One region of the Brevibacillus brevis NBRC 100599 genome, then DNA from elsewhere that is predicted to be linked to it. Evidence: riboswitches for the same ligand, from Rfam matches in the RefSeq annotation. Region 1 holds a riboswitch; each other region holds the start of a gene.
The links. Region 1 has a riboswitch for S-adenosylmethionine ahead of metH (methionine synthase). Riboswitches for the same ligand answer to the same signal wherever they lie in the genome.
Positions count from the first base shown of each region.

Region 2: it holds a riboswitch for S-adenosylmethionine, as region 1 does, so the genes downstream of both, BBR47_RS28435 (MetQ/NlpA family ABC transporter substrate-binding protein) here and metH (methionine synthase) in region 1, are expected to answer to the same signal.
Region 3: it holds a riboswitch for S-adenosylmethionine, as region 1 does, so the genes downstream of both, BBR47_RS19415 (aminotransferase class I/II-fold pyridoxal phosphate-dependent enzyme) here and metH (methionine synthase) in region 1, are expected to answer to the same signal.

Region 1 covers NC_012491.1:2,296,491-2,300,673, forward strand. Annotated here, with positions in the region: gene BBR47_RS11320 (YcdB/YcdC domain-containing protein) at 1-1,004, shown strand, start outside; gene BBR47_RS30290 (YjcZ family sporulation protein) at 1,070-1,177, opposite strand; SAM riboswitch class I at 1,391-1,492, shown strand; gene metH (methionine synthase) at 1,614-4,183, shown strand, end outside.
Region 2 covers NC_012491.1:6,014,167-6,018,349, forward strand. Annotated here, with positions in the region: gene BBR47_RS28420 (nucleoside hydrolase) at 1-72, opposite strand, end outside; gene BBR47_RS28425 (ABC transporter substrate-binding protein) at 178-1,251, opposite strand; gene BBR47_RS28430 (hypothetical protein) at 1,449-1,805, opposite strand; SAM riboswitch class I at 2,026-2,127, shown strand; gene BBR47_RS28435 (MetQ/NlpA family ABC transporter substrate-binding protein) at 2,230-3,060, shown strand; gene BBR47_RS28440 (methionine ABC transporter ATP-binding protein) at 3,103-4,140, shown strand; gene BBR47_RS28445 (methionine ABC transporter permease) at 4,140-4,183, shown strand, end outside.
Region 3 covers NC_012491.1:4,059,139-4,063,321, forward strand. Annotated here, with positions in the region: gene BBR47_RS19405 (YhcN/YlaJ family sporulation lipoprotein) at 1-4, shown strand, start outside; gene BBR47_RS19410 (trans-sulfuration enzyme family protein) at 27-1,214, opposite strand; gene BBR47_RS19415 (aminotransferase class I/II-fold pyridoxal phosphate-dependent enzyme) at 1,211-2,374, opposite strand; SAM riboswitch class I at 2,469-2,588, opposite strand; gene BBR47_RS19420 (pyridoxamine 5'-phosphate oxidase family protein) at 2,663-3,121, opposite strand; gene BBR47_RS19425 (DUF5665 domain-containing protein) at 3,290-3,601, shown strand; gene BBR47_RS19430 (hypothetical protein) at 3,611-4,183, opposite strand, start outside.

The DNA.
Region 1 (4,183 bases):
CGCAGTACCCGGATGTATCGACTGCTGTGTCAGAAGAGGTAGCCATCAAAGAGCTGAGCGAGAATATGAAGCTTCGATACGTGCAGAATCCGAGAATACGGCAAGAATCAAAACAAGGGGATATGTGGCAGCCCATTCTGGAGTACACGCCAGCTGTTTCCTTCATGCAAAGAGGACGTGAAGATGGTACGGAGTGGTATATCGACGCAACCAATGGCAAGATGGTGTATGGAACGGGAGATAACGGGCTTGCTTATGATCAGTTGAATACGAAGGAAGCACATCCGATCGAATCTCCAAAGGAATACGTCAAGGTTCGCTCCAAGGATGAGGCAAAAGCGTTGCTGCAAGCGGAATTCGGCATACAAGTGGATGACTCGACCTATAGAGAGAGTAACCGTGACGGACGCAAGGAATACGTCTGGAATGATAAAAATGACAAGTATATCGGCGTAGAAGTTCTCGCAGAAACAGGCAGTGTCGTCGGGCTGGGATCACCGCGATCCGATACAGCAGTGACAGTCAAACGCGAGCAAGCGGAAGAGGCTGCACTTGCTTTTCTGCCTAAATACGTTGATCCAGGCATAAAAGAAGTGCAATTGGCGCAAGTCATACAGCCAGGCGAAGCGAATCCTGTGTCATCGGGCGAATGGGAATTCAGATATCTCATGAGCAAGGATGGCATTCCAGTACAGGATCGCGGGCAAAAAGCGGCTTATTCAGTAACAGTCGATCCATCTTCTGGCAAAGTGACAAAGTTTGAAAACTACAGAGAGACGCACGAGTTGGTGGAGCTTCCAGCATCCGACGAGATCGTCTCGAAAGACAAGGCTGTTGAGGCGTATTTACGCGTCATGCCTTTGAAGCTGGTCTATTTGATGAAAGATGTGGATGGGCAAAAATTAGCTCAACCAAAGCTGGCGTATGTGCCGTGGAGCGACGAAAAGCTAGCGGGCAAATATATTACTCTGGATGCCGTGACAGGCAAGATCATCACCAAATAACAAGAAAAAAAGGCTATCCCGCAGCCATTCCTGATGGCCTTTGGGATAGCCTTTTTTACACTTATCTAACACTCGTCACAGGAACACCCGATAATAACCAACAGGATAAACAGCACGAGCACGATTGCGAAGCAGTCACCGAAGAATCCGTTACCGCAGAAAGATGTACTCATCTTTGTTTCCCCTCCTTTCCGTTATACTCCAGTCTATACACGAATGCCGATATTGGACTGGGCGGATGCCCAGCTTAGGCAAAAATGGGCGCGTAAGAGGAGAGGCACCGTAAAAAATAGACAATTCACAATTGACGGGGAGACAAAGGGGGTGTTAAGATACTTGCAAACATTCAAGACATTTCGCAAACTAACTAAATGACAAGTGTACGACTCTTATCCAGAGAGGCAGAGGGACTGGCCTGATGAAGCCTCGGCAACCGGTAAAAATCCGGTGCCAATTCCAGCAAAGCTACGTGCTTTGAAAGATAAGAGGATGTCTCAGGCGTTTTCTTATCTGCTGACAAATCCTCTTCTTTCAAAGAAGAGGATTTTTTTATTTTATTTACCCAATTATGGAGAATAAGCCGATGCAAGGGAGAAAAGGGGCACGTCAATGAAACCAACTTTTCGCGAACAGCTTTCCCGGAAAATTCTGATTCTGGACGGTGCAATGGGCACCATGCTTCAACAGGCGAACCTGACCGCTGATGATTTCGGCGGTGAAGCCTATGATGGCTGTAATGAACTCCTGAACCTGACCAGACCAGATGTGATCCGTTCGATTCACGAGAAATATTTAGAGGCGGGCGCAGACATTGTCGAGACAAATACGTTTGGTGCTGCTTCCATTGTTTTGGCTGAGTACGATGTGGCAGAGAAGGACCTTGAAATCAATATAGCGGCAGCACGCTTGGCCAGAGAAGCGGTGGATGCCTATTCCACGGAGGAATGGCCGCGTTTTGTAGCAGGTGCAATGGGACCTACGACCAAAACCCTTTCGTTGACAGGTGGTGTCACTTTCGAAGAACTGGTCGAGGCGTATTATCGTCAGGCAAAAGGTCTGATTCTCGGTGGCTCCGATGTGCTTCTTTTGGAAACTTCGCAAGATACGTTGAACGTCAAGGCTGGCGGAATCGGGATTCGCAAAGCTTTTGAAGAGCTTGGACAGGAGATCCCGGTGATGCTGTCAGGTACGATTGAGCCGATGGGCACGACGCTGGCGGGTCAAAACATCGAGGCGTTTTACATCTCCTTGGAGCATATAAAGCCTGTCTCTATCGGTCTGAACTGTGCGACAGGACCCGAGTTCATGCGCGATCACCTGCGGACACTATCAGGAATTGCCCAATGTGCGGTCAGCTGTTATCCGAATGCAGGCTTGCCAGACGAGAATGGCCATTACCATGAAACACCACAGGGACTTGCTTCGAAAATGCGAGCATTCGCTGAACAGGGCTGGATAAACGTCGCTGGCGGCTGCTGTGGAACAACGCCTGACCATATTCAAGCGATGGCAGAGACCTTGAAAGACTGCAAGCCACGGAGTACAGCTGTAGAACCGCTGAGCGCGGTCTCCGGGATCGAGGTCGTTTACGTCGAAGATGACAATCGTCCCTTGCTAGTTGGGGAGAGAACCAATGTCATCGGTTCCAAAAAATTTCGTGAAATGATTGCAGCCGGACACTATGAAGAAGCATCTGATATTGCCCGAGCCCAAGTAAAACGTGGCGCACACGTCATCGATATATGCTTGGCTGACCCCGACCGTGATGAATATGAAGATATGGAAAAATTCCTACAGTTCATCGTGAAAAAAGTAAAAGCGCCCCTCATGATCGACTCGACAGATGCCAAGGTCATGGAGCTGGGACTTCGCTATTCGCAAGGAAAGGCGATTCTCAACTCGATCAACTTGGAAGACGGGTTGGAGCGATTCGAGGAAGTCGTCCCACTTATTCACAAGTTCGGTGCCTCCGTTGTCGTTGGAACGATTGAGGAAGCGGGTATGGCGATCACTCGCGAAAAGAAGCTGGAGGTCGCGCAGCGCTCGTACGACATTCTTGTCAACCAGTACGGAATAAAGCCACAGGATATTATTTTCGATCCACTCGTCTTTCCAGTAGGGACAGGGGATGAACAATACATCGGCTCTGCAAAGGAAACCGTAGAAGGCATTCGTTTGATCAAACAAGCAATGCCTGCTTGCAAGACGATCCTGGGTGTCAGTAACGTTTCCTTCGGCTTGCCTCCTGCTGGGCGGGAAGTGCTGAACGCGGTCTTCTTGTACCACACCACTCTCGCAGGGCTTGATTACGCCATCGTCAACACGGAGAAGCTGGAGCGCTACGCTTCGATTCCGGAAGACGAGAGAAAGCTGGCAGAAGCCCTTCTATTCGAGACAAATGATGAGACATTGGCGGCTTTCACAGAATTTTATCGCCAAAAGAAAAAGGAAGTCAGTGTGGAAGTCTCCTCGTTAACGCTCGAAGAACGCTTGGCCCGTTATGTAGTCGAAGGCTCCAAGGATGGTCTGGTGGAAGACCTGAAGCTGGCTCTGGATAAATACGCACCGCTCGAGATCATCAACGGTCCGTTGATGACGGGGATGGAAGAGGTCGGTCGCCTATTCAACGGCAACCAGCTGATCGTGGCAGAAGTATTGCAGAGCGCGGAAGTCATGAAGGCTTCTGTATCATTTTTAGAGCCGTTCATGGAAAAAAGCGATGCCGCTGCCAAGGGGAAAATCTTGTTGGCGACAGTCAAGGGTGATGTACACGACATCGGGAAAAACCTCGTGGAAATTATTTTGTCAAACAACGGCTACAATGTCGTGAACCTAGGAATCAAGGTACCACCAGAGCAACTGATTGCTGCATGCAGAGAAGAAAAGCCGGATGCCATCGGTCTGTCTGGACTCTTGGTAAAATCCGCGCAGCAAATGGTCATTACTGCACAAGACCTGCGTGATGCAGGCATTGATATCCCGATGATGGTTGGCGGTGCGGCGTTAACGCGCAAGTTCACATCGAATCGGATCGCACCGGAATACCGTGGAATTGTTTTATACGCAAAAGACGCCATGGATGGTCTGGACCTCGTGAATCGTCTGCAAAATCCGGAAGAACGAGATCGCTTGGTAGAGGAACAGCAGCATCTGCTGGAAGCTGTCGCAACGGCTCAGCC
Region 2 (4,183 bases), 2.6 Mb from region 1:
GCTTTTCACAGCGAGAATAATGCCAAGCGCATCGTCAATGCCCGTATCGACGTCAAGAATGATCTTTTTCACAAGTGGTCCTCCTCACTTTCATATAAATTCCTATACGTTGAAAACGAGGGTATATCCGAATTGTCTATACCCTCGCCCATTGTTTTTCTATCGTTCGTTATTGCGTTATTGCGTGATTTCACGATTCCAACGGTCAATCCATGCTTTGGAGTGCTCGTTTACGAATTTCATGTCCAGCATTTTCAGCTTGCTTACGGTTTCTTCCCCGTACGTTACACCTTTTGCTTCTTCTTCTGTCAGTTGAACGGTCTTGTTTACAGGGGAATCGATTTTCGCTTTTGCTGTTTTCTCCTGAACTTCTTTGCTCAGTTGATAGTTGATGAAGTCTTCTGCGAGTGCTTTGTTTTTCGAGCCTTTTACGATGTTAACCGTATTCATAACCGCATATCCACCGCTTGCAGGTTGTACGAAAACAGCTTCTGGAACAGCAGCTTTGATGTCTTTGAAGTACATTTCCATGATTGGTCCTACGCCGATTTCTTCTTGTCCAAACATGTTCACGTATTCGGAGGTCTTATCGTAGAACTTCACGACATTTTTGTTGACTTCTTTCATTTTCGCGAAGGCTTGATCCTCGTTAAATTCCTTGCTGCCCGCAACCGCAGAAGCACTGTCGAGAACCATCGGGCCAGTTGTGGACGTAATGCTTGGCAGTGTCAGCTTGCCTGTCAGCTCTGGATTCCACAGATCTTTCCAATCCTTGATCTCAGTTTTTACGAGCTTTGGATTGTAGGCAATCCCGAATTGGCCAATCGTGTAAGCTGGACCGTACTCCTCGCCCAGTGGTGCTTTGGCGATGTCGTAGATTTGATCCAGGTTCGGGATGCGGCTGCGGTCGATTTTTTCAAATGCGCCACTCTCAATCCCTTGCTGTGCATAGTAGTCAGAGAGGTAGATCAAGTCTACATCGGAGCTTCCTTGGCGGACCTTGTTCAGACGCTCTGCGTTGTTCCCGATTTCCAGCACGATTTTTACGTTATGTTCTTTTTCAAACGGCTCATATACTTCTTTCCGGAAAAAGTCTTCGGAGAAGCCCCATGTGGAGATGACCAGCTTTTGTGGCTCGCCCTTGGCTTCGCCGCCAGCTCCCCCCGCTTTTGGTTGATCATTGCTGCCACAGCCAGCGAGTGCCAGTGACATCATAGAAAAAGACAGGATTCCAGCAAGTAATTTCTTCATCGTAATTCTCCTCCAGTTGGGTTCATTTGATGACAAAATATGGTGATACAATAAAAAGAAAAGTACCCTTGATTAGAACGTATCATTCTAAACAAGAGCACTTTTCTTCGTAAACAAAGAGAAGTGACACCCGTTTTTACGCAAAGTCTACGGTCTCCCCTTAAGATAGATCAAAAGAGAAAATCCGAACGATTGCGTCAGGTATTCAGTTCTGATTCAGCTAAAATAACATTCGTGATCGCCCACTGCGTAGGCGCATCGTAGTCCCTGAGCACGGCTTCCAACGGCAACCCCATCTCTTCTTCCAGTCGTTCTCTCAGTCTCTTCTTATAAAGAAGGGACATGCGAAAATCGACTTCGAGCTTGAGGGCCGGTGCTTCTCCTTCCAACGCTTGTGAGCGCGGAGAGCGGCGATGCTTAGCTTGGAACGTAATCATCTGATTTTCAATCGTGACTCGGAGCAAAGTCGTTCCAAATCCGAACAACTCTTTTGCTATCTCATTATAGATGGCAGACAGCTTTTTTCTAGTTTCATTGGAGTCCACGAGAGTCATGTCATCACCTGCGATAGCTGGCATCGGGTTCATTCGCTCTCATTATACATATGATTTTTTCATTCTTCAATAGAATATTCGTATTTAGATCAATTTCACATTTTTCCACCAAGTCATTCGTTTGCAAAAACTGTTGACACCGAAAAAATCAGTCGTTATAATCCAACTATCCAAATAAGAATTAACAACAATGTTTGGAATGATAATTTCATAGCACATTCTCTTATGAAGAGAGGTTGAGGGACTGGCCCTATGACACCTCGGCAACCTATCGCAAACGATACGGTGCCAAATCCAGCGGAATTATTCCGACAGATAAGAGAGGTATTGTTGCAGTGTGGTTACATACTTGCAGTTTTCGCCTCTTCTGTCGGAAGAGGCTTTTTTCTTTTCCATCTTACATCCAGAGAAAAGGGGTATTTTCATGAAAAAAACTGGTCTACTGCTCACTACACTACTGCTCGCTGCATCGCTCGTAACGGCTTGCGGGGGTAAACAAGAAGCTGCGCCTGCTAACGGCGGTACTGCTGCTGAACAAACCTCACTCAAAGTGGGTGTCACTGGCGGCCCACACGAAGAAATTCTCAACAAAGTAAAAGAAGTCGCCAAAGGCAAAGGGCTCGACGTCGAAGTCATCGTTTTCAACGATTACGTACAGCCAAACCAAGCTCTCGATAAAGGAAATCTCGATGTGAACAGCTTCCAAACCATCCCGTTCTTGGCGAAGTTCAATCAAGATCACAAGACAAAGATCGTCGAGGTCGGAAAAACCGTGACGTACCCGATGGGCCTGTACTCCACCAAGCATAAAAAAGTCGAGGACATCCCAGCAGGCGGCGTTGTCGGCATTCAAAATGATCCGACCAACCGAGCACGCGCCTTGCTGCTCTATCAGGCAGCTGGCTTAATTAAGCTCAAGGATGGCGTGGGTGACAACGCAACACCACTGGACATCGTGGAAAATCCGAAAAATTTGCAATTCAAAGAGCTGGAGGCTGCTTTCCTGGCACGCTCGCTGAGCAACGTAGAGGTTGCTTCGATTAACACGAACTTCGCGATGGAAGCTGGCTACTCCCCGAAAAAAGACGCGATCTTCGCTGAGACGGCTGACTCTCCATACGTAAACATCTTGGCAGTCAACGAAACCAACAAAGACAACCCAGCCGTCAAAAAGCTGGTGGACATCTACCGCTCGGAAGAAGTGAAAAAATTCATCGACGAACGCTTTGAAGGAGCTGTACTGCCGTCCTGGTAAGATCGACGCCAGGAACATCAAGAACAACAAGGAGAACTCGTTATGATACAGCTAACCGATATTCATAAGTCGTATCAAGTAGGAAACAAGCAGGTAGAAGCATTGAAGGGCGTATCCCTGCAGGTGGAAAAAGGGCAAATCTACGGGGTGATCGGCTTTAGCGGAGCGGGGAAAAGTACCCTGCTCCGTACCATCAACCTGTTGGAGAAGCCGACCAGCGGTTCTGTGATCGTCAATGGCCAGAACATGCTGACCCTCAAGGAAAAAGAGCTGCGGCAAGCTCGCAAAAAGATCGGGATTATTTTTCAACACTTCAACCTGCTCTCTTCCTATAATGTCTTTGACAATGTGGCGGAAATCTTGCGGATGAATCGCGTCCCCAAAGATGTCATAAAGCGCAAGGTAGAAGACCTTCTCGGCTTGGTTGGCTTGTCTGATAAAGCAAACGCTTATCCTTCTCAACTATCCGGTGGACAAAAGCAACGGGTGGGCATCGCTCGTGCACTTGCGACCGATCCGGAAATTCTGCTCTGTGACGAAGCGACTTCCGCTCTCGATCCGCAAACAACCGAATCCATTCTGGAGCTATTGCTCGACATCAATCGAAAGTTCAACCTGACCATCGTGCTGATTACCCATGAAATGCAGGTCATTAAGAAAATCTGCGACCAAGTAGCCATCATGGAAAACGGCGTCGTCATCGAGCAAGGCTCTGTTCTGGATGTGTTCAGCAATCCGCAAGAGCAAACGACCCGTAATTTTATCAAAACGGTTTTTGATGATCAGGTACCACAGGAGATTTTGTCCAAGATAAAAGAATCCGGACCCGTTTCCAAAATTGTTCGCGTTGCTTTTCGCGGAGATGCCGCTCTCGATCCTGTTCTTGGCACCTTGTCCGCACGCTTTCCGATTAGCACCAATCTGTTATACGGCTCAATTACGACCATTAAGGGAACGGCGCTCGGCATTTTGCTTTTGCACATTTCTGGTGAAGACCAGCCCATTCAAGATGGCATTCGCTTCTTGCGCGAATCCGTCTACCGCGTAGATATTGTGTCACCAGAGGAGGTGCGGAGCTAATGGAGCGTTTGATTGAAATGATTCCGGTATTCGGGCAATCCCT
Region 3 (4,183 bases), 1.8 Mb from region 1:
TTAAAGAAAAAGAGGTATCCCCCGGATTAAGCCCGGGAGAATACCTCTTTTTCTTTATAGGCTGGTGCTTCAGATGGCAAATGATCCAGTGCTTGCTTCAAATCTGCCACCAAGTCATCGAAATCCTCTAAACCAGCAGACAATCTGATCAAACCATCTGTGATTCCCCTTGCAGCTCTTTCTTCAGCGGGCATCGCTGCATGTGACATCGTAGCTGGATACGAGAGAATCGTTTCGACTGCCCCGAGGCTGACTGCCACAATCGGCAATTTTACGCGATCAAACAGCGCTTTTGCACGCTCACGACTCCCTACATCAAAGGAAAGAACAGCCCCATGACCGGTCGCTTGTTGTGTTTGAATCAGGTGACTGGGGTGATCGGCCAGTCCCGTATAGTAAACGCGACTTACTTGTGGATGCGAAGACAACCACTCAGCCAAGCCCGCGGCTGTCTTCGTGCTCACATCCAGTCGGGCTTTCAATGTTTTGAGCCCACGCATCACGAGCCAGCAGTCCTGCACACCCAAAATCGCTCCCATGCCATTCTGGATAAAGTAGAGCTGCTCCCCTAACCCAGCTTCTCTGGTCACAGCCAGACCAGCCACGACGTCGCTATGCCCTCCGATAAACTTTGTTGCACTATGAATGACCACATCTGCGCCAAGTTCCAATGGACGCTGGTAATACGGGGTAAGGAACGTATTATCGACGATGACGAGCAAGCCGTGCTCTTTCGCGATACGAGAAACCGCTGCAATATCTGTGACCTTTAAGGTGGGATTGGAGGGGGTCTCCAGGTAAACCCCTTTCGTTGCCGGTGTAATGGCCGCACGAACGGCTTCTGTCTCTGTTGCATCCACGAACGTTACAGAGATGCCCATTCTCGACAATACCTTGGTCAAAAACCGAAACGTGCCACCGTATACATCTTCCGCCACTACAACATGATCTCCGGCTGAAAACAGCATGAACACGCTGGAAATGGCAGCCATGCCAGATGAGAACGCGAAACCGCGTGCGCCTCCCTCCAGAGACGCAATGGCTTCTTCCAAAGCCTGCCTGGTCGGATTTCCTGATCTGGCATAATCAAATGCACCTGGCTGATCGATATCAGCCTGATGAAACGTAGAAGCTTGATAAATCGGAACCGACGACGCACCTGTGAACGGGTCAATGCAAGTGGAACCGTGGAGGATCTTGGTGGCAAAATTCATCGTACACTCCCCCCTACGACCAAACTAGCATTCAAGGCCTGAAACAAATCGGCTACGACATCATCTGGATGCTCGATGCCAACCGACAGCCGCAACAATCGATAACAAACACCGACATGCTCTCTGACTTCTTGCGGGATATCCGCGTGAGTCTGCGTCGCCGGATACGTACACAATGACTCAACACCACCCAGGCTTTCAGCAAAGGACACGATTTGCAGATTTTGCAGGAACAATCCCACCTGCTCCACATCGCGTACGCGGAACGAAACCATCCCACTATGCCCTGTCGCTTGATTCACCTGGATCTCATGTCCCGGATGCTCTGGCAGACCCGGATAAAATACCTCCGCTACTGCCGGATGCTCACGCAGCTTTTCCGCTACAATCAAGGCATTGGATTGATGGCGCTCCATCCGCAATGCCAATGTTTTCATCCCGCGAATGAGAAGCCAGCAATCTTGAGGTCCGAGTACAGCACCGATTGAATTGTGCAAAAACCGGATTTTTTCCGACAACTCTTCTCCTTTTGTTACGATGAGTCCAGCCAACACATCGTTGTGTCCTGCCAAATACTTGGTCGCACTATGTAAGACGATATCTGCACCAAGCTCTAGTGGGCGTTGACAATACGGGGTTAAGAATGTGTTGTCTACAATCGTCAGGAGACTGTGCTGCTTCGCCAATTGTGCTACTGCTCGAATATCGGTAATCTGCATGAGCGGATTGGTTGGTGTCTCGACGAAAATAGCCTTTGTGTCTGGGCAAATCGCATTTTTCAGTGCAACAATGTCACGCAAATCCACGTACGAAAACGTCAGACCGTAACGAGAGAGCACTTGCTCGAACAATCGATAGGTTCCCCCGTACAGATCGAGCGAAACAATCAGATGATCTCCTTGGGAAAACAAACCCATGACGGTATGAACAGCAGCCATTCCCGAGGCGCAAGCGAATCCTGCATCTCCTGATTCCGCTATAGCGATGGTCTCCTCCAAAATGGTACGAGTAGGATTAGCTGTGCGCGTATAATCATATCCAGTGCTCTGGCCCAAGGCAGGATGACGATAAGCCGTTGCATAGTAAACAGGAAAGCTCACCGCCCCTGTTTTTTCGTCTTTGCCTACTCCCGCCTGAATCAACTTTGTTTCCAATTTCATGTCTGTTTCTCTCCCTCCAATAGTGTACGAGGGCATCAAAAAAGCCCTCTTTCCTCTGAAAGAAGGCTTTGTTTACGTCACCGTAAGCAAATCCTTCTCATCTTTCAGAGTTTGATAACTCTGCAGGAATTAGCACCATTATCTCCCTGTTAAAATACAGGTGATTGGTTGCCGGGCATCATCGGGCCAGTCCCTCCGCCGCTCTGGATAAGAAGATTGCTATTCAATTCGATTGACCCTAATACTAATGGATCGGCAGGATTCTTGTCAACAATTTATTTCCACCCGTTAATTTGCATCTTTCAGGGCGGTCATCACTTGATTGTCCAGCTTCGCTGCTGCGTTTTTGTCATACGTCTTTTCATATTGTGGTTCTGCGGAAATACGGGAACCGTAAAACATAATATCACGAACAGCCTCAATTTTGATCTCTACCATGGCCAGCTTGAGCGGAACACCTTCCAGGCGGTCTGTTTTAACGACAGCACGACCATTAATGGCGAAAGACGAGCCGGCACCGATCAAATGCAGGACAACCTGCGGTTCCTTCGCAATATTAGCCAAAATACGTGAGCGATTATCCACGGCAAAACGAATCGTATCGGCGCTGACAGCAAACGTCCAGGACAAGGAACTGAGCGATGGTGCTCCTGACTCATGGTCTACTGTGCCCAAGGTAACAAAACGCTCTTTTTGCAAGAGCTTGAATAAATCTTCGGAAAGAGTTTGGGAAACAGTTTCAGCCATTTCAAAGCCTCCTATCAAACGTTTAGTACGTTCATTTTACCCTTCGTATTGCTGATAGGCAAACGTTTCCTCTCCACCTTGATTCTGGTTGTCTTTTTCCCTAGACTGGTAGGTAACAATACCGAATGATGGAAGGGGTTGAACAGCTTGTCGCCTACAGATCGCCTCATGCAGCAAATTGACCAAGTACTTGAAGAGCTTCAGGAAGTTCGGAAGGTAAATGAGCGGATGCACAAAATTGCGATGTTCTTAGAAGATATCCGACTAGCAGATGTGATCCAAAATTACACAGCCCCGCGCAAGCTGCTCTGGATCAATTTCCTCGCAGGTCTTGCCCGGGGTCTGGGATTGACGATTGGTACTGCTATCGTTTTGGCTTTCCTCGGCTCCCTCTTGACGCAATTTCTTTCGATCCCCATTTTGGGGGATTACATCAGACAATTGGTGGAGTACGTCGAGACTTACAAGCAACGGCCTTAATGATAGAGACTAGTCTCTGTCCTCGTCATGATCGTCATCATCGTGATCTTCATTCCATTCCTTACCGTGCTTTTTCCAATAGCCATACGCATTGCCGTTGGGATGCTTATCTTTCTGCTTCCCTTTTTCTTTTTTCTTTTTGTCATCATGATCGTCTTCATCGCCGTCTGTTGGCTTCACAGGCTCGACAATGACCTTTGTGCTGAGTGCAACGTCAGCTTTCTTAATCAGCTTATCGTCTTCATACAATGCGAATTGAATCGATTTGGCACTAAAGGAATGATTCTTGTAAGACAACGTCAAAGAGAACTCGCCTTTGTCATTCGGTTTAATCTCTTTTTTCTTCCCGTCAGGAGCGATCACAACCAGCTTAGCATCGTCCTTTTTGTTCCAGCCGCTTACTGTCCCCTTCACCTGGATGGACTTGGCGGCAGGATTGTTTACAGCAGTCGCCTTGATGACATATGCGGTCGCCTGATCCTTGTCAGGAGCGTTAACGATTTCTACCTGAACAGATTCGGAATCAACCTTCTTGCCATCCTCGTAAACCTCGATCAAGGCTTTTTGATCTTTTGCGGCTTG